DNA from 2 places in the Photobacterium sp. TY1-4 genome. Region 2 is predicted to be linked to the other one. Evidence: predicted binding sites of a transcription regulator. Region 2 holds the regulator's gene; the other holds the start of a gene.

Region 1 (11,859 bases), on a different replicon from region 2:
AGGCTGCGAAACTGACCAATCCAGCAGCTGAATTTGTCGGGATCTGCCTCAATACCTCGGCGATCTCCACCGAAGAAGCGAAGGTTGTATGTGAGCAGTGGCGTGAGCAGTATCAGCTTCCGGTTACAGATCCGGTGCGCTTTGGCGTCGACAATATCATTCAACAGCTGGTTGACCGAGGTGCCTGATGCAGATCCAAGCAAAGCCCGAACATATCCCGTTTGCCAAACCCTTTCGCATTGCCCGGGGCGCCCGAACCCACCTGGATATTGTGCGGGTGACAATCACTGACGGGGGGCACTCGGTTGAAGCCGAATGTACACCTTATGCCCGATATGGCGAGGACACCGCATCTGTGCTGGCGCAAATCGAACAGGTGCTCCCGATGTTGGCAGCGTTGTCGGCGCAGCAGGCCAAAGTGGCGCTGCAAACCCTGTTGCCGGCCGGGGCAGCCCGGAATGCGCTTGATTGCGCCCTGTGGTCGCTCATCGCCCAGCAATGTAACAGTCAGTTCCCGTCGCCTTATTTTCAGTTGCAGCCTGCGCTGGAAACGGCAATGACGGTTTCCATCGGGACGCCGCAGGAAATGGCCCGACAAGCGCGGGACTATGTCGCACAGGGGGCATCCTTGCTGAAAGTAAAGCTGGATGCGGAACATATCGTGAGCCGGGTTGCCGCAGTCCGGGATGTCGCGCCGGATGCAAGGATTGTCTTAGATGCCAATGAAGCCTGGACGGGGATGGATCTTCCTGCGCTGTTTGAGGCGCTCGCGCCGCTGGCGGTTGCGATGATTGAACAGCCTCTGCCGGCCGGGGATGATGATGCCTTGGGCCACTTTGACCACCGGATTCCGGTGTGTGCCGATGAGAGTTGCCATACCCGGGCGGATTTGGCGCATGTTCGCGGCCGCTATGAAATGATCAACATTAAGCTGGATAAAACCGGCGGACTGACCGAAGCGCTGGCGCTCAAAGCCGCCGCGCGGCAGGATGGATTATCAGTGATGGTCGGGTGTATGCTCGGCACATCCCTGGCGATGAGGGCTGCCCTGCCTATTGCCCAGGATGCCGCGGTGGTCGATCTCGACGGCCCAGTGCTCATTGGCGAAACCGGTCCGGAAGCACTGACTTACCGGGACGGCCAGTTATATCTCTGAACAACGCCCGCCCTGACGTGATGCACCGGGGTGGGCGTTTGCTGTGGACACTCACGTGACTGTCAAGCACGGCTGGTGGCCGGGGTCACGGTAATTGACGGAGCCGGCTTTGTTATTGGAAAGCAGGCTCGATGGTGCCGTTGAACGTCTGCTGGATAAAGTCACGGACCGGCTGTGACTGGTAGATTTTTACAAACTTTTGATAATCGGCATTGTTTTTATCGGCTTCGCGTGCGGCCACGACCATCACGGCCAGCGCTGCATCTTTCGGCTCCAGATAAAGGCCAAATTCTTTCGGATCCAGGCCCGATGACATGATGTAGTTCATCGTAATGGCGGCAGCATCTACGTCCTCGAGGCTTCTCGGCAATTGGGCCGCTTCAATTTCAATGATCTCAAGCTGCTTCGGGTTCTCAACGATATCGCTCAGCGTCGCTTTGTGGCCGACACCCGGTTTGAGCGTGATGAGATTGGCATCGGCCAACAGCAGCAAGCCGCGTCCGCCGTTCGTCGGATCGTTCGGAATGGCAATGCGTGCATGATCCGGCAATTCGGCGAGGCTATTGAAGGTTTTGGAATAGATCCCCATTCGCATCAGAATCGACTCACCCATAGAAACTAAATGACTGCCGTTGTTGGCATTGTATGTTTGTAAAAAGGGTAGATGCTGGTAGCTGTTGAGATCCAGGCTGCCGTCTGCAAGTGCCGCATTGGGTGTGATGTAATCCGAAAACTCGATCACTTCCACTTTTAATCCTTGTTTTTCGGCTTCCCGGGCAACAGCTTCCACCACCTGGGCATGCGGGCCGACGGTTGCGCCGACTTTTAATACTGCTTCTTCTTGTTGGCCGCAGCCGGTTAATCCCAGCACCAATGCTGCACCGAGCAACCACTGACTGACTTTCTTATTCTTTTGCATCATATCCTCCGTGTGGACGCTAAAGGACGTTTGGACGTCTGGATTTCTATCCTACGTATTGTATGAGATTATGCAACTGATTATTTCATTTATTTCTCAGGGCAAGATTCAGGCTCGGGGCACAGGCGTCATGAGCCTGGGCTGGGTCGTGATGACTCAAAAATGTGCAGCATTTTCATCCTGATTTCATTACATTACCCGGGTTATGGCAGAGATCCGACGGATTGGCAGCCGTCAGTCATGACATGCAACCCCGCCAACTCAGGAGAAGGAAGCGATGAAAAGAATTTGTTTAGTGACGCACACGCAAGCGACTCATTCTGTGAATGGTCAGGTGGGCGGCTGGTTTGATTCGGAACTGACGGAGCCCGGGCGCGCTCAGGCCGCTCGTTTAGGCGAGAAAATCAAAGCGCATGGTTTTGAGCTTGAAAAGCTGCAAGTTTATTCCTCCGACCTCAAGCGCGCGGTACAGACAACGGAGGCGTTGGTTGCCGGGTTGGCGTTGGATGTGCGGTATGACGCCAGATTGCGGGAGATGTCGTTTGGCCGTCACGAAGGGATGGATCAAGCCGCGCATGAGGCGATCATGCAGCCTGTGAGTTCGACGGGGGAGCGGCTGGATCACCGGATCTGTGACGGTGCGGAGTCTCGTCGGGAATTTGCAGCGCGGATCGTTGCGTGTGTTCAAGAGATCATGCAGCAGCCGGGTGATGCGTTAATTGTGACGCATGGTTTTGCGGCGACCTTCGTGATTGCGGCATTTCAACAGATTGATATTGAAAGCATGGGCTATATTGCATTTAAGGTGAATCCGGGCAGCGTGTCGATCCTGGAAGCGGATGATTTATTTCAAAATCGCGCCGTTTGTTTGCTCAATGGGTAATGCCTGCGCTGCCGAGTGTGATTGGCGGCGGGATGGGGCGACATGGGCAACAGCAGGTGCTGATGCCGTGCTTTGCAGAGAAAATTGTTAATTCAGGAGCAAGGTGAACATGGAAGTGATTCGAGTGTCCCGGAAGGAAGATTTGCGTGGTGTGCTGGCGCTTTACCGAGAGCTGCGGGGGCACGATCCCGTGGTCAGTGAGCAGGCGCTGGCATCGAGCTGGGATGAAATTCAGGCCAATCCTTCGATTCAGTTGGTGGTCGCTGAAGTCGACGGGCAACTGGCATCCACCTGCCAGCTTGGGGTTATCCCCACCGTGACCAATGCCGGCCGGCCGTTCGGTGTGATCGAACATGTGATCACCGGACAGGATTACCGCCGTCGCGGTCTGAGCCATAAAGTGCTCGAAAAGGCGCTGTCACTGGCCTGGGAGCAGGGTTGCTATAAAGTGATGCTCCTGTCCGGAGAAGATCGAGTTGCCGCGCACCGTTTGTATGAAAAAGTGGGTTTTCAGGCGGGGATTGAAAAAGGGTTTGTGGTGAAACGACCACATGATGAAGGAAGATGATTTGGATATTCAATTTAGAGTAGCAACGAAAGATGATCTCGAAACTTTAGTATTGATGCTGCAGGATGATGCACTCGGTTCACAACGTGAAGACGGAACTTTGCCGTTAAATGCCAAGTATCTTCAGGCGTTCGAGGCCATTCAGGCGGATCCCAATAACCAATTGATGGTCGCAGAAATCCAAGACCAGGTGGTGGGGATGTTGCAGCTGACTTTCATTCCATATCTCACCCACATCGGCTCCTGGCGGTGCCTGATTGAAGGCGTTCGGATCCACGCCGATTACCGTGGTCAGGGCCTGGGTGAGCAGATGTTTCAGTATGCGATTGGTCAGGCGCAAGAGAAAGGCTGCCAGTTGGTTCAGCTCACCTCAGACAAGCAGCGTCCGGATGCGTTGCGTTTTTACGAGAAGCTGGGATTTGTCGCCACGCACGAAGGGTTTAAGTTGAAATTAACGGAGCAGGAGCAAGTATAGCCCCCGTCTCTTTCCTACGACCCGTACAAAACACCAACTGGAGCACAAATTTAACAAAAGGTTTTAAATTTCCTCGGGGGGCGTAGGGCTGGGGAGGATTGATACTGAACTGATTGCACACAAAATACGCGCGATTTTAAATGAGTAATTGTTCATATCAATGGATGAAGCCAATGAAGAAAAAGCTAATCGCTGTTTGTATCTTATTGGGCTCCGGGAGCTGCTACGCCGATGTCCCTGCGCCTTATATCGTGAATTACGGTCCCTCCAGTACGGTGGTGGAGGTGCTGGATGATGATCTGATCCACATCTCTTTCCGTCATCACCAGAATACGCAAGGGAGCACGGCGATCCCCCATACCGAAATGGTCTTTAAAACGGACTATACCGGTCCCGCCTTATACGAACCCAATGCGGACGGATTTCGGACCCAGGCGCTGAGTGTCCGTATCGATCGGGAGAATGGCTGCCTCAGTGTGGTCGAGTTACAACACAACAACCAGCAAAGTGCCACGATCTGTCCGGCAATTTATGATCAAACCTGGCACGGGGCATCGGTGCAAAATTTAGGGATCCATTCGGTGTATGGCTTGGGTCAGACGTTCGCGCCGATTGACCCGAACCGAGGTGCTCAGGTGAACGGTGAGTGGCTGGGAACCGGGGGCTTCGGGACCCCGGATGATCGCGGCAATACGTTCAGCAGTATCACTTATACCGATGGCGCCTATGCCGGCGCGACCACACCGCGCTTGCAGTTTCCGGTGCTCTATGCGGTCGGTGAGCAAATGAACTATGCCCTGATGCTCGATTCCAAGCTTAAAAACAGTTTTGATCTGTCGAAGCCTTGGTGGGAAATTCGTAACAAGACTGCGCCAGAGACCAACCTGTATTACATGAGTGGTCCTGACTTGCCGGATCTGCGCCGTGATTTCATGGAGCTGGTCGGCCGGCCGCCGGTACCGCCGAAAAAAGCGCTGGGGCTGTGGATTTCTGAGTTCTCGTTTGATAACTGGAGTGAGTTGGATGAGACCATCCAGACGCTGCGTCAGCACCATTTTCCGATTGATGGTGCCTTGCTCGATGTGGCCTGGTTTGGCTTTAAGCACGCCTGGCAGAACAATAGTGAAGCCAACCCGATGGGGGATTTGCGCTTTGATGAGCAAGCCTTCCCGAACCCGGCAGCCAAAGTCGCCAGCCTGAAACAGAATGGGATTGGGCTGATCACGATTGAAGAGTCTTATGTCTCGAAGCAGGGCAATTATCACGGCGAAAATTACAACGGCATGGCAGCACAAAACGGTTTCGCCAAGGACTGCGGCTCGAATAACTTTACCGAGTTTAATAACTGGTTCGGGGTGAGCGGGATGATCGACTGGTCAAATACGACCGGTGCTGCCTGGTGGCATGATCATGTCCGTAAACCGAATATTGTTGATTTGGGGATCCTCGGTCACTGGACCGATTTGGGCGAGCCGGAAGACTATCGCGCTTACTCGTGCTATCAGGCCGGCGATCATGCCCAGTATAACAATGTCCATAACCTGCTGTGGAGCAAGTCGATTTATGACGGTTATGTCCGAAATCACGATCAAAACCCGCAGCGGCCGTATTCGATTGCCCGGGCCGGGACCATCGGCTCACAGCGCTACGGTGCCGGTTTGTGGTCCGGTGATATCGGCGGTCGCCTGGATCACATGAACCTGCATTACAACGCGGCAATGCAGATGTCATTTGCCGGGATCGACTACTACAGCTCCGATGTCGGTGGTTTCTGGCGCAAGGGGGATGATAAAGGCAACCGTGACACTGCCATTGCGCCGGGAACCGGATATAGCGAAGATGAAATGTACAGCCTGTGGTTCGCCAATGCTGCCTGGTTGGATATTCCGTTGCGTCCGCACGGCAATAACTGCGGGATGCCGGGCGCGACAGGGAATGACTGTATTGTGACGGAAACGTCGCCGGCAATGATCGGTAATACCGCCGGGAATCTCAGCAACCTGCGTCAGCGTTATGAGCTGATCCCTTACTATTACTCGCTGGCCCATCGCGCTTATCAATATGGTGAGCCGGTGATCACGCCGATGCCTTTCTATTATCAGGATGATCTCCATCTGAAAGGCATGGCCGATCAGAAGATGATTGGTCGGGATATTCTGGTCGCCGGACTGACCACACAGTTTGCGGAAAGCCGGGATGTCTACCTGCCGGCGGGGACCTGGTACAACTACCACACCGGTGAAAAATACCAGAGTGTGAGTGGCGTAACGCTGCCGCAGGTGAACCAGTGGATTGCGGCGGAAAATCGTAATCGCGTCCCGGCATACGCACGGGCGGGGGCCATTATTCCGATGATGTACGTTGATGAACAAACCAAAGATGTGTTTGGTCATCGTCAGGATGGCAGCACGCGCAACGAATTGATCGTCAAGGTGTTCCCGTCGGAGTCCGCGAGCATTTTCACGCTGTATGAAGATGACGGCAGCACAGTTGAGACCTATGATGCCCAGTCGAGACCGCATTATCAGGTGCGTGAAACCTTGCTGAGCCAGAATCCTGTCAGCAGTGGCGTTGAAATTCTCATTCATGCCGCACAGGGGACTTATGCCGGTGCAAGCAGCGAGCGCAATAACGAAGTGCGCACACTGGTCGCAGTAACCGAGAAGGTGGCGGTCACTCTGAACGGCGAACCGTTGCCGATGCTGGCTGATCGTCAGGCACTGGAAAGCACCGGTAGTAAAGGCTGGATCCGGGAAGGAAATCTGATCTCTGTCCGTACCGGCGTTGCTTCGGTTGATGCCGACAAGAAGCTCGTGATCACGAGTGAGCCGTGCAGTAGCGACTGCGGGTTTACAGCCAACCTGCCGAGCTTAATGATTCGGGGAACCAATAACGGTTGGGGCACGACAGACATGGCGCTCATTGCGGATCACACCTGGCAGGTCGAGACGACATTTGGCGCCGAGGCTGATGCCCGATTCAAGTTCGATGTGTTCGGTGACTGGCGTCAGAATTACGGGGATGACGACGCTGATGGCCAGCTGGAAGCGAGCGGGGCGGATATCGCGATCACTCAAGGTGCCGGAAGCTATCGCATCACGCTGTTCGACGATCGCAACACGTATTCAATCACTAAGTTATAAAACAAACACCTCCCTTTACCGCGCGCCGGCCGTCTGGTCGGCGTGCGTCTGTTGTGAACACACTTGCTGTGAATCTCGTCTGTCTGCCCGCGGTTTTCGGGCTTGAAAACCGCTGTAAATCAGCGGCTTTTTGGTTCGGTCCCTGTGGTGACGAATTGGTATTAATCCAGCTCTATCTTTTTGAGCCGGTACGCCAGGGCCGGGCGGGTGAGTCCTAACAGACGGGCTGCCTGAGAGACGTTGCCATCGGCTTTGTTCATCGCATGTTGAATGAGCTGGCGTTCTAACACATCAATGCTGAAGTTATCGTCCAGCTGCTTGTCTATCCAGTGGTCATCAATTGTGGTGGGTTCTTTGGGTTCAAGCTGCCCTTTGGCGTTGATGATATTCAGTGGATGGGTCGGCTCGGCCAGTGACGGGAAAAAACTCTCTAAATCGATACTCTGGTTATTTTCCGTCAAAATGATCCCCCGCTCGATCATGTTTTCCAGCTCGCGGATATTTCCCGGCCATTTGTAGTGCATCAGGGCTTGCAGCGCTTTATCGGTCACCCCGAGGGTCCGTTTATGGTACAGGGCGTGGTATTTTTCCAGAAAGTGCTCGATCAGTAGCGGAATATCCTCGCGTCGCTCACGCAGGGGCGGGATTTGGACCGGATAAACATTCAGCCGGTAATAGAGATCGGCCCGAAATCGTCCTTTTTCGACGGCGGATTTTAAATCCTCATTGGTTGCGGCCACGACACGGACATCAATGGTGCGCAGTTGATTGTCGCCGACCCGCTCCAGTTCACCTTCTTGCAAAACACGCAATAAACTCGCCTGGGCACGGGGCGAGAGCTCAATGACTTCATCGAGGAAGATTGTTCCCTGATTGGCGCGTTCGAATTTCCCTTCGCGCGAATGAGTGGCACCGGTATAAGCGCCTTTTTCGACCCCGAACAGCTCCGCTTCAATCAGATCGGGCGGAATACAGGCGCAGTTGACGGCGACAAAAGGCTGATCTTTGCGATCGCTGCTCAGGTGCAGCCCCCTGGCGACCACTTCTTTACCGACCCCGGTTTCGCCTTGTAGCAAGACCGAGACTTTGGTTTTTGAGGCTTTGGCGATGAGATGGCAGACCGACTTAAACGCCTCGGAATTACCAACAGAGTTGAGCAATAAGTCGTCATATTCAGGGTTGTGATAAATCTCTTTGAGGCTTGTCACTTGTTGCTGCAGCGCCAGAAGCTCTTCGATGATCGGGTCGGGCTGGAGGGCTTGTTCGAGCTCTGTCTGGTTCTCCCATTCTTCTGCCGGTTTCCCGACGATGTGGCAATGTTCGCTGCCACATCCGGTACATTGTGTCTCCTGATAAATGATTTTTCGACCCATGTAGTAGCTCGAAAAACCACTGGCGTAGCCGAGCAGCGTCCAGCAAATCGGCATGTCGGATTGGCCGTATTCATGAAGATGCACCTCGGCTTCATAAGAGTCGTACCAGTCAAACTCGCCGTGGAAATGGCCGGTTTCCAGATCAAAGCTCAGGTTCGTCGGCACGACTTTGGCCATGCCTTTGATGGTATGCAGTTGCGGCCCGGCCAGGAAGGCATCTTCCGTGGTAAAGTCAGGACGAATTTTATGCAGCATATCGGCATCTCTTAATCCCGAGTAATAGCCAAAACGCATCAAGAATCCGGTGGCCCTTTTTACACCTAAGGTTTCGATTAACTCTTTTCTGAGTAACCCCAGCGCAGCTGAATGGATGAGTAACATACGCTGTTCATTAAACCAGACTTTTCCGTCTTCACTGGAAAATTTAATTTGTGATATCAGGTCGTGAGGTTCTGGAAGTTGCGGGGAAGTACGAATATCCATCATAACATTGCCTTTCCTTGAATCCCGAAATCAAACGGGTGACATGATTGCTTCGCAAGTGAAATCCATGAATCACTTTTAATTAAAATAGGTGAGTAGGTGCGAATCGCAGCTAATGTTCAAACGCATTATTACCTTAATCAAATGATCTATTCCTGTCACGCCTATTTATCATTCGATAAACTTTATTAACTTTTTATTTACACTTGGCGCGCTCTCCTGCTCGTTTTTCTTTCTCAGATTTGCTCATGATTGAATTTTATTTTTGTTCATAAACAGTTGCTTATACCTGTTTTTCTCTTTTTTTGTGTGTTTAAAACCTGATGTGGCATACCCGTTGCATTAAGGGGGATACCCGCTGCGATAGGGGAGATACCCGAGCATTAGCCTGAATCAGCAAAACTAATAGGGAGGCAACATGGAGGCGTTGGAGGCAAGGATGGATGAACAACATCGTTCGGGATTTGAGCAGCTCACTAAGTATGTGAGAGTCCGAAGTCCTGACGATGCTCGATTTGTTGAATTCGACTTCGCGATTGGTGAGCCAGGCCTGTTCGTTGAACTGATCATGCCCAAAGCAGCCTTTGAGCAGTTTTGTCAGGTAAACCAAGTGACACATATGACCGACGAACAGATGGCCGCCGTCGACGCTGATATGGATAAGTGGCGTTACGGCGAAAATACGCTGATGTCGAAAAATCATAACCATGTGTCTGAACAGCAATCATGAATCAGCTGGGAATTGTTTGATGAGTATTGAAATTAAAACCGCAACACTCGATCCGGTCCGAAATACTTACGCGCATACTGAACGCCGCTTCGGTGATAAGCCTGCGACCCGTTATCAGGAGGCCAGTTACGATATTCAGTCGGAAAAGTATTTCCATTATCGCCCGCTTTGGCAGCCGGACATGGAATTAAACGACCCGCGTCGTACCGCAATTGTGATGGAAGACTGGTATGCGTTTCGGGATCCCCGCCAGTATTACTACGGCGCTTATGTTCAGCAGCGTTCCAAGATGCAGGATGCGGCGGAAAGCAATTACGCATTTTTTGAAAAGCGCAATCTCGCGGACCAACTGAGCGACGACATCAAAGCCAAAGTGATCCGTTTTCTGGTGCCGGTTCGCCATCTTGAACATACCGCGAACCTGAACAACTTGTATGGCACTTCTCTCGGCTACGGCACCGTCCTGACCCAAGCCTTGCTGTTTAACGGCATGGATCGGCTGGGTATTGCCCAGTATTTGTCTCGCATCGCCCTACTTTTGGATCACAACAGCAGTGAGGCGCTAACTGCGGCGAAATCCTACTGGATGAACGATCCCGCCTGGCAAGGAATGCGGGCATTGTGCGAAGAAACCACAGTGACAAAAGACTGGTTTGAAGTGTTCGTGGCTCAGGACATCGTGATGGATTGCCTGGTGTACGACCTGGTGTTCAATCAGTTTGATCAGTGGCTGGTGGCGCATGGCGCGCAGGATATCGGCATGTTGACAGAGTTTATGCGTGGCTGGCATGCGGACAATAGCCGCTGGGCCGACGCGGTGCTCAAAACCGCCGTAGAGGAATCTGCGCAGAATCTGTCCTTGCTGGAAACCTGGATTTCCCAGTGGAAAGCAAAGGCGATCGCTGCATTAGCGCCGGTGGCGAAAGATATGCTGGATGATGCCGAGGCGATCGACAAAGCTGTGGCGGTTCTGGATAAGCGTCTCGCGAAAGCTGGGCTGTTGAAGTAAGGGGATAAGGAATGTCCAAGGTTTATATCGCACTGCAAGATAATGATGAATCTCGCTATATCGTTGAAGCTATTGAAGAAGATAACCCGGATGTCACCGTGATACACATGCCGGCCATGATCCGTGTAGAAAAAAACGGTCGGCTGGTGGTTCGCCGGGAATCGGTTGAAGAGAAGATGGGCCGCGCTTGGGATGTGCAGGAGTTGCATCTGAACCTGATCACTCTGGGTGGCAACGTCGAAGAAGACGACGATGAACTCTCTTTACACTGGAACGAGTAAAAGGTATCTCATTATGGCTGCGAAAAAGCTCAATATTAAAGATAAGTACCGCCTGCTGACCCGCGATCTCGACTGGGAATATTCTTATCAGGATCGCAAAGCGGCGTTTCCCTACGAAGAGTTCGAAGGGATCAAAATCACCGACTGGTCCAAGTGGGAAGACCCGTTCCGTTTAACCATGGATGCCTACTGGAAATATCAGGCTGAGAAGGAAAAGAAACTCTACGCCATCTTTGACGCCTTTGCCCAGAACAATGGCCACCTCAATGTGTCGGATCCGCGATATGTGAACGCGATTAAGCTGTTTCTCTCGGCCGTGACGCCGCTTGAGTATCAAGCCTATCAGGGATTTGCACACACCGGCCGTCAGTTTGGCGGCGTAGGGGCGCGGATTGCCTGCCAGATGCAGTCGCTCGATGAGCTGCGTCATGTCCAGACTCAGATCCATGCCATGAGTCACTTCAATAAGTTCTTTGACGGCTTTCAGGACTTCAGCCACATGCACGATCGGGTGTGGTATCTGTCCGTGCCGAAGTCATTTTTCAATGACGCCCGCGCGGCTGGCCCTTTCGAGTTCATGATCGCCATCGGATTCTCGTTTGAATATGTCCTGACCAATCTGCTGTTCGTCCCCTTCATGTCCGGAGCGGCGCACAACGGCGATATGGCAACCGTGACCTTCGGCTTTTCAGCCCAGTCGGATGAAGCCCGCCATATGACCTTGGGTCTGGAAATCATCAAATTCCTGCTGGAACAGCATGAAGACAATGTGCCGATCGTCCAGAAATGGATCGACAAGTGGTTCTGGCGCGGTGCGCGCTTACTGAGCGTCGTATCGA
Region 2 (11,859 bases):
GCGCAAATTCGCACGCCATCACCATCGGTGGCAGGTTTTTCTGCTCCGGCTTGCTGACATCAAACGGCAGATCCGTGCCGAGCAGCAGCATGCCGTCCGCCTGTTTGGTAAACACCAGGTTGACGAAGGAGTTTTCGCGGGTTTTTTGTTGCCCACTGTCACCCAGTAAGACCAGGTAACCGTGCTCCATTGCTGCTTCCTCAATCCCGCGAATGATCTCGGTAAAGTAGGGATCACAGATGTCCGGCACGATTGTGACAATGGTCTTTGATTCGTTACGACGCAGATTCCTAGCCAGGGAGTTGGGGGAATAGCCAGCATCCATGACGGCCTGCTCAACCTTTTTGCGGGTTGAGGCCGACACTTTTTCCGGGTTCATCAGGGCACGGGAGACCGTGGCCGTCGAGACGCCGGCTAGCTGGGCAACATCCTTCATTGTCGCCATAGTTGCAGTTCCTCTCTATTTATTATTTCTCTCATCATTGCCGGAGGATCCTAGCCAAACCGGGCAGATACCTATACCAGCGAGCCTACTATTGTAGGCGCTCCTTCCGGGATTAAACATGGTCAAATCAGCATAAATTACATTCGGGATGTGATGTAAGTCGCATTGTTCATTTTAAGTTAAATCCTGGGGTTCGACATCGATCGACCACCGAACTTTGCGGGCCAACGGCAGCATCTGGATGGCCGGTTTGGCCACGGTCAGCATGCGTTGCAGGGTTTTGCGATCCGGGGCCTGGAGCAGCAGCTGCCAGCGATAGCGCCCGGCTCGGCGGGCCAGCGGGGCCGGATTGGGACCGAGAACCGGCGTGTATTGGTCATACAGCGGGCTGGTTTCGAAAATCCCCCGCACCTGCTGCAAAAACTGTTCGGTCTGCTCGCTGCTGTTGGCCTCGGCCCGAAACAGCGCCAGATAGGTGAACGGTGGCAGCCAGGCCTGCTTGCGCTCGGTCAGGGCGCTGCGGGCGAAGGCGTCGTAGCCCTGGTGGAGCAGGGCCTGCAGCAGGGCATGCTCGGGATGGTGGGTCTGGAGCAGCACTTCCCCGGGTTTGCTGGCCCGTCCGGCCCGTCCGGCGACCTGGATAAACAACTGGGCCAGCCGCTCGCTGGCGCGAAAGTCGTTGCTGAACAGGGCGCTGTCGACATCAATCAGGCCGACCAGGGTGACATCCGGAAAGTGGTGGCCCTTGGCCAGCATCTGGGTGCCGATCAGGATCTGGTATTCGTTGTTGCGGATCGCTTCGAGGTAGTTTTCCAGGCTGCCCTTGCGCCGGGTGCTGTCGCGATCGATACGGACGGTTTTGTAGTCGGGAAACAGGGTTGCCAGCTGTTGCTCAAGTTGTTCGGTGCCGACTCCGACCGCATGGAGCTGGGTCGAGCCGCACTGGTGGCACTGGGGCATCACCGGCCGCTGAGTGGCACAGTGGTGGCAGCGCAGCTCGCCCGATTGCTGGTGGAAGGTGTAGTAGGCGTCGCAGCGTTGACACTCAGCCAGCCAGCCGCAGGCGTGGCACATGATGGCCGGGGCAAAGCCGCGGCGGTTGAGAAACAGCATCACCTGGTTGCCCGCTTCCAGGTGTTTGCGCATCTGGGCGATCAGCGGGGCCGACAGCCCGGCTTCCAGGTACAGCCCTTTGACATCCAGTACCCCGTGGCGGGCCTGGCGGGCATTCCCGGCCCTGCGGGTCAGGGTCAGGTGATGGTACTTACCGGTGTTGGCATTGTGCAGGCTCTCGAGCGCCGGGGTCGCCGAGCCGAGAATGATCGGAATGTTTTCCTTGCTGGCGCGCATCACTGCCAGATCGCGGGCATGGTAGCGCAGGCTGTCTTGTTGCTTGTACGAGGCGTCGTGCTCTTCATCGACAATGATGATCCCGAGGTTATGGCACGGGGTAAACAGCGCCGAGCGGGTACCGATAATAATCCCCGCCTGGTTGTCCCGTCCGGCCAGCCAGGCCGACAGCCGTTCGGTGTCATTGAGCCCGGAGTGGACGGTTTGCAGCGGCACATTGAAGCGGCGGCGAAAGCGGTTGATGGTTTGCGGGGTCAGGCCGATCTCCGGGACCAGGATCAGTGCCTGTTTGCCGGCGGCCAGCACCGGCTCAAGCAGATTGAGGTAGACCTCGGTTTTGCCGGAACCCGTCACGCCTTCGAGCAGGTAGCAGCCGAAGCCGGGATTGGCGTTGACGGATGCCACCGCCAGGGCTTGCTCGTCATTGAGCCGGGGCTTTTCTTCGGTGATGGCAAAGTCGTCGGTCCAGGCCCGTTGCGGCGGCCGGGCTTCGCAGGCTTCGATCCAGCCCTTGTCACTGAGGGTTTTGAGGATCGCGGCGCTGATCTCTTCGCCCAGCAGGGCTTCGTGGCTCCAGCGGTCGTTGCGCAGCAGGTTCAGGACCTGGGCCTGGCGCGGCGCCCGGGTCGGCAGCGGCTGATCGCGGCCGGCGTCGGTCAGCTGCCAGACCTTGAGGCTGGCCGGCGAGGCTTCGCGCCCTTTGCGCAGCAGGGTCGGCATGGCATTGGCTAGGGTATCGCCGAGCGGATACTGGTAATAGCTGCTGGCCCAGCGCAATAACTCGAACAGGGAGTCCGGCCACAGCGGTGCGTGATCGAGCACGGCCGAGATCCCTTTGAGCTGGTTGAGCGGGAAATCAGACTGGTCGGTGAGGGCTACCACCACCCCGACCAGTTGCTGGCGGCCAAACGGCACCCGCACCCGGGCGCCGACCACCGGGGCCTGGTCGGGCTTGATCAGGTAGTCGAACTGTTTATCCAGGGGAACAGGGAGTGCCACGCGGGCAATCTTGGAGGCCATAACAAACCGCAATTTTCAGCATTGACTAAGATCAGAGAGTGTACCTTGCCCGGAGGCAAGCGCAAAGTGGCGAAAAAGGGAGCGTATCAGTTGATTTGGACGGATTGTTTGATTACTATACGCCGCCTGAATTCGGTGTACTGGAACCCCATTACACCTATTGTTATTAACGACGTGTGGTGCCCGGCTTTGGATCGGGAGAGCGACACGGCCTTACTATTGAGGTTATCCCATGAAACAAGGTATCCACCCAGAATACGCAGAAGTAAACGCGAAATGTTCTTGCGGCAACGCGTTCGTATTCAAGTCAACTCTGGGCAAAGACATCAACCTGGATGTCTGTGACAAGTGTCACCCATTCTACACTGGTAAGCAGCGTCAAGTGAGCACCGGTGGTCGTATCGACAAGTTCAACAAGCGTTTCGGTGCGCTGTCTAGCAAGTAATTGCCAGCAGAATTCCGACAAAAGGGGACGCCAGGCGTCCCCTTTTTGTTTTCCCGCAGCCTGCGCGCAATTTAGTCTATTCTGCCGCGATTGCCGGACGGATCCGGGATGTTTACAGGCCAGTGCGACGATTTCCACCCATTTTACGGTATGCGGATCATAAATTCGCGATACCTGACTACAGCAGTGGGAGATTATTGGCTCGACCAGCCGGGCCCGGCTAGGATTTTCTACCGCTATAGCATATGATTTATCTCCCACTACCCAACTGAACCTCATTTTCTTTCAGGATCTGAAACACTATGTCTGAAGACTTTCGCCAACAAGCGCTTCATTACCATGCTTACCCTGTACCAGGCAAAATTGCCGTAGAGCTCTCCAAGCCTGCTGATACTGTTGAAGACCTTGCCCTTGCTTACAGCCCGGGTGTGGCTGAGCCGGTGCGTGAAATTGCCCAAAACGCTGACAATGTTTACAAATACACCGCCAAAGGCAATATGGTGGCGGTGATCAGTAACGGCACCGCGATCCTTGGCCTGGGCAACCTGGGCCCGCTGGCATCCAAGCCGGTGATGGAAGGGAAGGCGCTGCTGTTCAAGCGCTTTGCCGGCCTGGACTCGATTGATATCGAAGTGAAACACCGCACGATCGACGAGTTTGTTGATACTGTGGCCAACATCGCCGATACATTCGGCGGCATCAACCTAGAAGACATTAAAGCGCCGGACTGCTTTGAAATTGAAAAGCGTCTGATCGAGCGTTGCCAGGTGCCGGTATTCCACGATGATCAGCACGGCACCGCGATCGTGACTGCGGCCGGGATGCTCAATGCCCTGGAACTGCAAGGCAAAGAGATCAGCGAAGCCGTGATCGTCTGTCTGGGTGCCGGTGCGGCTGCCGTGGCCTGTATGGAACTACTGATCAAGTGCGGTGCACAGCGTGAGAAGATCTACATGCTGGATCGTAAGGGCGTGATCCATACCCGCCGTGACGACATCAACGAATACAAGCAGCTGTTTGCCAACAATACCGACAAGCGCACGCTGGAAGACGTGATCGAAGGCGCAGACATTTTTGTCGGCGTATCCGGTCCGGATCTGCTGTCACCGGAAGCCCTGAAGCTGATGGCGGACAAGCCGGTGGTCTTTGCGTGTTCTAACCCGGATCCGGAAATCAAGCCGGCGCTGGCGCATGCCGTGCGTGACGATTTGATCATGGGCACCGGCCGTTCGGACTATCCGAACCAGGTCAACAACGTACTGTGCTTCCCGTTCATCTTCCGCGGTGCCCTGGACGTGCGCGCCAGTGCGATTAATGACGAGATGAAACTGGCAGCCGTGAAGGCGATCCGTGAACTGGCCAAAGAGCCGGTCCCGGCAGAAGTGCTTAAAGCGGCTGGCGTGGACAGCCTGGCCTTCGGTCCGGAATACATTATTCCGAAACCAATGGATCCGCGTCTGCTGCCGCGCGTGGCCAAAGCCGTGGCGGTGGCTGCGGTTGAATCCGGTGTTGCCCGGATCGACATGCCGGTCAATTACATGGCTGATAAATAATTCAGTCGGATAGGAAAAAACCAGCCCACGGGCTGGTTTTTTTGTCTCTGGCGGCAGAAAAGCAGCGATTACTCGTTGATGTCTTCGTACTTGATGCCCATCTCGTCCATCAGGGCTTTGGCCTCGGCCGGCAGATCATCCGGGCGGTCTTTGCGGATGTCATCGTCGGTAGGCAGGGGCTGGCCGGTGTAGGCATGCAGGAATGCCTCACACAGCAGCTCACTGTTGGTGGCGTGACGCAGGTTGTTGATCTGACGGCGGGTACGCTCGTCAGTCAGGATTTTCAGTACCTTCAATGGAATCGAAACGGTAATTTTTTTGACTTGCTCGTTTTTCTTACCGTGTTCCGCGTATGGGCTGATGTACTCGCCATTCCACTCTGCCATTTTCTACCTTCTCAGCGATATTGGATTGAATAAATTAGATGATGGGTGAATTTTAGCGGGATTTACCGCCACAAGCAAAGACATATAGACGTCCAGAAGTGTTGACGTCTTTATGGATTATGGCTAATGTTGGTGCTCATCCGTTCTTCACCGCAGGGCCAGCCCTCAGACAAGGAAAGTAAATATGAGTGACAAGAAGCGAGCGACCGTTGCCGTCCGCACCGGGATCGAATCGGACACCCAATATAATGCGGTGGTGCCGCCTATCTACCTTACTTCGACTTATAGCTTCTCACAACTGGGGGAAGTACCGCAGTTTGACTATTCCCGCTCGGGCAACCCGACCCGCAATACCTTGGCTGAAGCGCTGGCTGCGCTGGAAGGGGGCGCCGGGGCCGTGGTGACCAACTGCGGTACGGCGGCGATTAACTTGCTGGTCACTGCCCTGCTGGGGCCGGATGATTTGGTGGTGGCTCCGCATGACTGCTACGGCGGCACCTACCGCCTGTTCCATACCCGGGCTGAGAAAGGGGATTTTCAGGTCTGTTTTGTCGATCAGACCGATCCGGCCGCGCTGGCAGCGGCACTGGCCAAGCAGCCCAAACTGGTCTGGGTGGAAACACCATCCAACCCGTTGCTGCGGGTGGTCGATATCGCCGCGGTGTGCGAACAGGCGCACCAGACCGGGGCGCTGGTCGCGGTGGACAACACTTTCCTGTCCCCGATCCTGCAACAGCCGATCGCCCTGGGCGCGGATTTTGTCGTCCATTCGACCACCAAGTACATTAACGGTCATTCCGACGTGCTCGGCGGGGTGCTGATTGCCAAAGCATCGGAGCAGGCGGAAACCCTGGCTTGGTGGGCCAACTGTATCGGTGCCACCGGGGCGCCGTTTGATGCATACCTCACGCTGCGCGGACTGCGGACCCTGGCCCCCCGGATGAAGCTGCACGAAGAGAACAGCGCCCGGATCCTCACTTACCTGCAAAGCCAGCCGCTGGTCGGGCAAATCTATCACCCGAGTCAGCCCGAACATCCGGGCCATGCGATTGCCCTCAAGCAACAGCAGGGATTTGGCGCTATGCTCAGTTTTGAAATGGCCGGCAGTCAGGCGCAGCTGGAATCGTTTGTCCGCCAGCTGCAATGCTTTTCTCTGGCGGAGTCCCTCGGCGGGACCGAAAGCCTGATCTGCCATCCGGCCAGCATGACCCACCGGGCGATGTCGGATGCAGCGCAGGCCGAAGCGGGCATTAAGCCGTCCCTGCTCCGGTTGTCCGTGGGACTGGAAGATGCCGATGATTTGATTGCCGATTTGGCGCAGGCGTTTGCCCTGGCAGCGGAGGTGACGGAATGAGCCAGCCGACAGCACGACAGCTCCACAAATTTGGCGGCAGCAGCCTGGCCGATCCGGCGTGTTATCGCCGGGTGGCCGAGATCATCGGTGAATATGCCGGTCCTGAAGATTTGATTGTGGTTTCCGCCGCCGGCAAGACCACCAACCAATTGATCGCCTGGGTCGAGTTGCTGCGAAAAGATGGCCGACAGGCCCATGAGGCGTTGCAGGAACTGCGGGCGTTTCAGCAGGCGCTGATCAGCGAGCTCGTGACCGGCCCGGCTGCGGATGAGCTGCAAACCCAGCTCCACCTGGAGCTGAGTACGCTGGCCAAGCTCAGCGGTCCGGATTTGACGGAAGCGGCGGTGGCCGCGGTGCTTGGGCATGGCGAGCTGTGGTCTGCCCGGTTGCTTGCTGCGTTGCTGGCGCAGCAGGCGATGCCGGCGACCCATCTGGATTCCCGGACGTTCTTGCGGGCCGAGCGGGCCGCGCAACCGGAAGTCGATCGCGCCCTGTCCTGGCCGCTGCTGACGGCTGAGCTGGCCCAGCACAGCCGGCACCGGATTGTGATCACCGGATTTATGGCCCGCAACGCAGCCGGTGAAACCGTGCTGCTGGGTCGCAACGGCTCGGATTATTCTGCGACGGTGATCGGCGCTTTGGCGGAAGTGGCACGGGTGACGATTTGGAGCGATGTGGCCGGGGTGTACAGTGCCGATCCGCGATTAGTCGCCGATGCCTGCCTGTTGCCGTTGCTGCGGCTCGATGAAGCCAGCGAGCTGGCCCGTCTGGCAGCGCCGGTGCTGCACAGCCGCACGCTGCAGCCGGTGGCTCAGAGCGCAATTGATTTGTCTCTGCGTTGCAGCCATCAGCCGGAAGCGGGTTCGACCCGGGTTGAGCGGGTGCTGGCCTCCGGGCGCGGTGCGAAAATTATCACCTCGCTTGATGATGTCTGCCTGATTGAGCTCGACATTGCCCGTTCGCATGATCTGGCCCCGATCCAGGCTGAGCTGGCCAGGTTGCTGCAACGGATCCAACTGCCGCCGCTGGCGCAGAGTGTCGAAGCCGACAAGGGCCGGATCCGGCTCGCCTATACCCGGGAAGTGGTCAACGGGGTGCTGGGCTCGCTGCAGGACAGCGGGATCACCGCCGAGCTGCGTCTGCGGGAAGGCTTTGCCATGGTCGCGGCTGTGGGTGCCGGGGTGATCGGCAACCCGGTCCATTGCTACGGCTTTTCGCATCAGCTCAAGAACCAGCCGGTGGAATTTATCAGTGAATCGGAGCAGGGGCTCAGCCTGGTGGCGGTGCTGCGCCGGGTCGATACCCGGGCGCTGATTGGCCAGATCCACCAGAGCCTGTTCCAGGCCCAGAAGCGCATTGGCCTGGTGCTGTGCGGCAAAGGCAACATCGGCAGCCGCTGGCTGGAACTGTTCCAGGAAGAGCAGGCCAATCTGGAAAAACGTCACGGCAAGAGTTTTACCCTGATTGGTGTGGCCGGGAGCGACCGCCACTGGATTGATTTTCAGGGCATCGATCCGGCGCGGGCGTTGACGGCGTTTGAAGATGAAGCCGTTGCGTATGGTGAAGGGGAGTTGTTCCAGGCCCTGGCCAACCATCCGTATGATGATGTGGTGGTGCTGGACGTCACCGCCAGTGCGTCACTGGCGGCGAAATATCCGCAAATTGCGGAGATCGGCCTGCATTTGATCTCAGCCAACAAGGTGGCTGGTTCGGCGTCGGGGTCGCAGTATCATGCGGTGCAGGATGCTTTTGCCAAAAGCGCCCGGCACTGGCTGTATAACGCCACGGTCGGGGCGGGACTGCCGGTGAACCACACGGTACGCGATCTGTTGGAGAGCGGGGATGAAATCCTGGCCCTGTCGGGGATTTTCTCCGGTACCTTGTCCTGGCTGTTCCAGCAGTATGACGGCAGTGTGCCGTTCTCCCAGCTGATTGAGTTGGCCTGGCAGCAGGGACTGACGGAACCGGATCCGCGCCATGATCTCGATGGCAGCGATGTCATGCGCAAGTTGGTGATCCTGGCCCGCGAATCCGGGTTGAAGCTGGAGCCGGAGCAGGTCCGGGTAGAATCCCTGGTCCCGGAAGCGCTCGCATCGCTGAGCCTAGACGGTTTCTTTGAGCAGGGGGAAGTGCTGGACCAACGGCTGGCCAAGCGCCTGGCAAAAGCCCAGAAAGAGGGCCTGGTGCTGCGCTACGTGGCGCGGCTGGATAAGCAGGGCCGGGCGGTGGTTGGCGTTGAGGCCCTGCCGCCGGAACATGCGCTGGCCAACTTGTTGCCGTGCGACAACATCTTCGCGATTGAAAGTCGTTGGTACCGGGATAATCCGCTGGTGATCCGCGGGCCGGGGGCCGGTCGGGATGTGACCGCCGGGGCGCTGTTGTCAGATATCAACCGTCTGGCGGCCCTGTTATAGCGAGTGCGTATTTGCATCCGATCCTGTTTTTTCCTACCGGAGCAGTGAAAATTGCCGCCTATACTTGTCTTGCTGGCGGTAACCTCTCCCTGGAATTCAAAAGCCCGCAGACTGCGGGCTTTTGTGTTTTAGCCGGGTTGCCGATAGATGAAGATCGTGCACGATCAAGTTGAATAAATTTCATGATGGGCAGGTTGACAAGAAATTGGTTACAAGACATTCTGTAGACATATAGACGTCTAAACGGTTATTTGACGTCATCACGGATTAGGACCGCGGCCGGGGCCGGAGCAGAAGGAAAAAATTATGGGGTATTCATACGCAAGCCATTTTGACACGCTGAATCAGAACATTGCCGATCTGAATGGGAACATCAATGTGTCATTTGAATTTTTTCCGCCGAGCTCTGCGCAAATGGAGCAGACGCTGTGGGAGTCGATCCACCGTCTGAAAAATCTCAAGCCGAAGTTTGTGTCGGTGACTTACGGTGCGAACTCCGGTGAGCGGGACCGCACCCACTCCATTATCAAAGATATCAAAGAGCAGACCGGCCTGGTCGCTGCCCCGCACCTGACCTGCATTGATGCGACCCGTGATGAGCTGCGTGCCATTGCCCGGGATTACTGGAACAACGGTATTCGCGATATTGTCGCCCTGCGCGGGGATCTGCCGGAGAAAGGGGTGAAGCCGGATATGTATGCGGTGGATCTGGTCAAACTGCTGCGTGAAGTAGCGGACTTTGATATCTCCGTCGCGGCGTACCCGGAAGTGCATCCGGAAGCCAAAAGTGCCCAGGCGGATCTGATCAACCTCAAGCGCAAAGTCGACGCCGGCGCCAGCCGGGCGATCACCCAGTTCTTCTTTGATGTCGAGAGCTACCTGCGTTTCCGGGACCGCTGTGTGGCCGCCGGGATCGATGTCGAGATTGTTCCGGGGATCCTGCCGGTGTCGAACATGAAGCAGGCCAAGCGTTTTGCCCTGGCCAACAATGTCAAAATCCCGAACTGGCTGGAGAAGCAGTATGAAGGTCTGGATGATGACTTGCTGAGCCGCCAGATGGTGGGCGCGAGCAATGCGATTGACCTGGTGCGGGTGCTGAGCCGCGAAGGGGTGAAGGACTTCCATTTCTATACCCTGAACCGGGCCGAGCTGACGTACGCCATCTGTCACACGCTGGGCGTGCGTCCGGTGCAGGTGCAGCCGGCCTGAATCGTCTGAGGTCATTCAGGGCTCGATGTTGCTGCGATGGCCTTTGCGGATGCGATGGTCTTTGCGGATGTGATAGCCTTCTCGGTTCAAAGCGGCCAAAGCCAAAGCCAACGCAAGGGTAAGTCATCACAGGGTCCAAGGAATAAAAAAAGCCGCGATTGCGGCTTTTTTTATATCACATGCGGGGTTCTCCCGGCATCCGGCTTAGTCGTTCAGGGCGACCTTGCTGCTGTCGCTGTCCATGTCTTTCAGCTCAGCCAGCACCTCTTCTGCCCAGTCAATCCAGGCCTGGCGGTTATGGATACCGCGGCGCAGCGTCAGGCGATCCAGACGAGACTGGCGATCCATGTTCTTGTAATCGCCGAAGTGAACTTTTTCCAGCTCGTGGTAATGGTTCATCAGGGTATGAGACTCTTCAATCAGAGCCTCCAGCTGCTGCTGCATCGGGACGGAGTTGTACACGCCGCACACCAATAGCTTGGCGGAAAACTCATCACGAATGGTTGGGTTGCGTGCAGGCTCCTGAAACCACTCGAACAGTGCCTGACGGCCCAGATCCGTAATGGAGTAAACTTTGCGGTCCGGCTTGCCTTCCTGCGGCTCCAGCTTACAGGTGACCTGGTCGTTGGAGGCCATCTTGTTCAGCTCGCGGTACACTTGCTGATGGCTGGCCTTCCAGAAGTAGCCGATGCTATGTGAAAATTCTTTGGTGATATCGTAACCGGTTGCGTCGCGACTGCTCAGCACCGTCAAAATTACATGTGGTAGTGACATCTCTTCTATCCGTTAAAATACTACAAATATAAAAACAATCAGGTCACGTTACTCGTCGCTCTTTGGCGTCCGTTATAATCGTCTTGTTGCAGTGCCTGATCGGGATCACGTAGCATACACATCAATATGATCTTTATCGACACTGAATTGTGATAATAACCATTTTTAGTCACGGCTAATTGTTCATCTTGTGACGTTTGTCTATATCTTAAGGTTTAAGATGCACTGCAATCCTTTTAGATTCACCTTTGTTCACAGTGCATGCAATTACTGTAGACTATGCGCTCAGTTACATTTCGTCTCATTATTGAGTCATGGAACGAAAAACTTATTTCGGTGGGAAGACCCGGAAAAGCGCCGGGCTGTGGTGCGGGGGATGAAAATAACAGGCCACCGCGCCGGGCGGTGGCCTGAATAGATGCGGGATGCAACGGGCCGGATTAGCCGGTGTTGCGCATCCCGGTGGCAATCCCGGCGATGGTGATCATCAAGGCCTCTTCCAGGATCGGCGACGGGGTCTCCTGCTGGCGGGTCCGGTACAGCAGCTCGGCCTGCAGCATGTTCAGGGGTTCAACGTAGATATTCCGCAGGCGGATGGACTCCGCACCCCACGGGTTCTGCTCCATCAGGTGGGCGCTGTTTTCGACTGTCAGCACTGCCTTGATATCCTGTTGCAGCTGCGAGCGCAGTTGCTCACCCAGCGGCCACAGGCGCTGGTCGGTCAGGCGGCGATCATAATACTCGGCAATTTCGATATTGGTTTTGGTGTACACCATTTCCAGCATCCCCAAGCGGGTGGAGAAGAATGGCCACTCGCGGCACATCTCTTCCAGCTGCTTGGCATGGCCTTTATCAATCGAGTACTGAATTGCTTCCCCGGCACCTAGCCAGGCCGGCAACAGCAGGCGG

Evidence for each region. The regulator MetJ, encoded in region 2, represses methionine synthesis genes. The targets are predictions, from matches to a motif close to TTAGACNTNTANANGTCTAA.
Region 1: a site for MetJ is predicted at 2,106-2,125, ahead of NH461_RS21255 (MetQ/NlpA family ABC transporter substrate-binding protein). Genes of this name have one in related genera too.

What each region holds. Positions count from the first base shown of each region.
Region 1 covers NZ_CP099735.1:987,834-999,692, reverse strand. The annotation lists gene dgcN (N-acetyltransferase DgcN) at 1-188, shown strand, start outside; gene dgcA (N-acetyl-D-Glu racemase DgcA) at 188-1,156, shown strand; gene NH461_RS21255 (MetQ/NlpA family ABC transporter substrate-binding protein) at 1,269-2,075, opposite strand; gene NH461_RS21250 (histidine phosphatase family protein) at 2,353-2,958, shown strand; gene NH461_RS21245 (GNAT family N-acetyltransferase) at 3,068-3,526, shown strand; gene NH461_RS21240 (GNAT family N-acetyltransferase) at 3,528-4,001, shown strand; gene NH461_RS21235 (TIM-barrel domain-containing protein) at 4,175-7,144, shown strand; gene NH461_RS21230 (sigma-54-dependent Fis family transcriptional regulator) at 7,306-9,000, opposite strand; gene NH461_RS21225 (phenol hydroxylase subunit) at 9,440-9,730, shown strand; gene NH461_RS21220 (aromatic/alkene monooxygenase hydroxylase subunit beta) at 9,750-10,739, shown strand; gene NH461_RS21215 (MmoB/DmpM family protein) at 10,751-11,020, shown strand; gene NH461_RS21210 (aromatic/alkene/methane monooxygenase hydroxylase/oxygenase subunit alpha) at 11,034-11,859, shown strand, end outside.
Region 2 covers NZ_CP099734.1:221,073-232,931, forward strand. The annotation lists gene cytR (DNA-binding transcriptional regulator CytR) at 1-445, opposite strand, end outside; gene priA (primosomal protein N') at 620-2,815, opposite strand; gene rpmE (50S ribosomal protein L31) at 3,048-3,260, shown strand; gene NH461_RS01065 (malic enzyme-like NAD(P)-binding protein) at 3,563-4,813, shown strand; gene metJ (met regulon transcriptional regulator MetJ) at 4,882-5,199, opposite strand; gene NH461_RS01075 (O-succinylhomoserine (thiol)-lyase) at 5,384-6,553, shown strand; gene NH461_RS01080 (bifunctional aspartate kinase/homoserine dehydrogenase II) at 6,550-8,967, shown strand; gene metF (methylenetetrahydrofolate reductase) at 9,274-10,176, shown strand; gene NH461_RS01090 (PadR family transcriptional regulator) at 10,381-10,950, opposite strand; gene ppc (phosphoenolpyruvate carboxylase) at 11,391-11,859, opposite strand, start outside.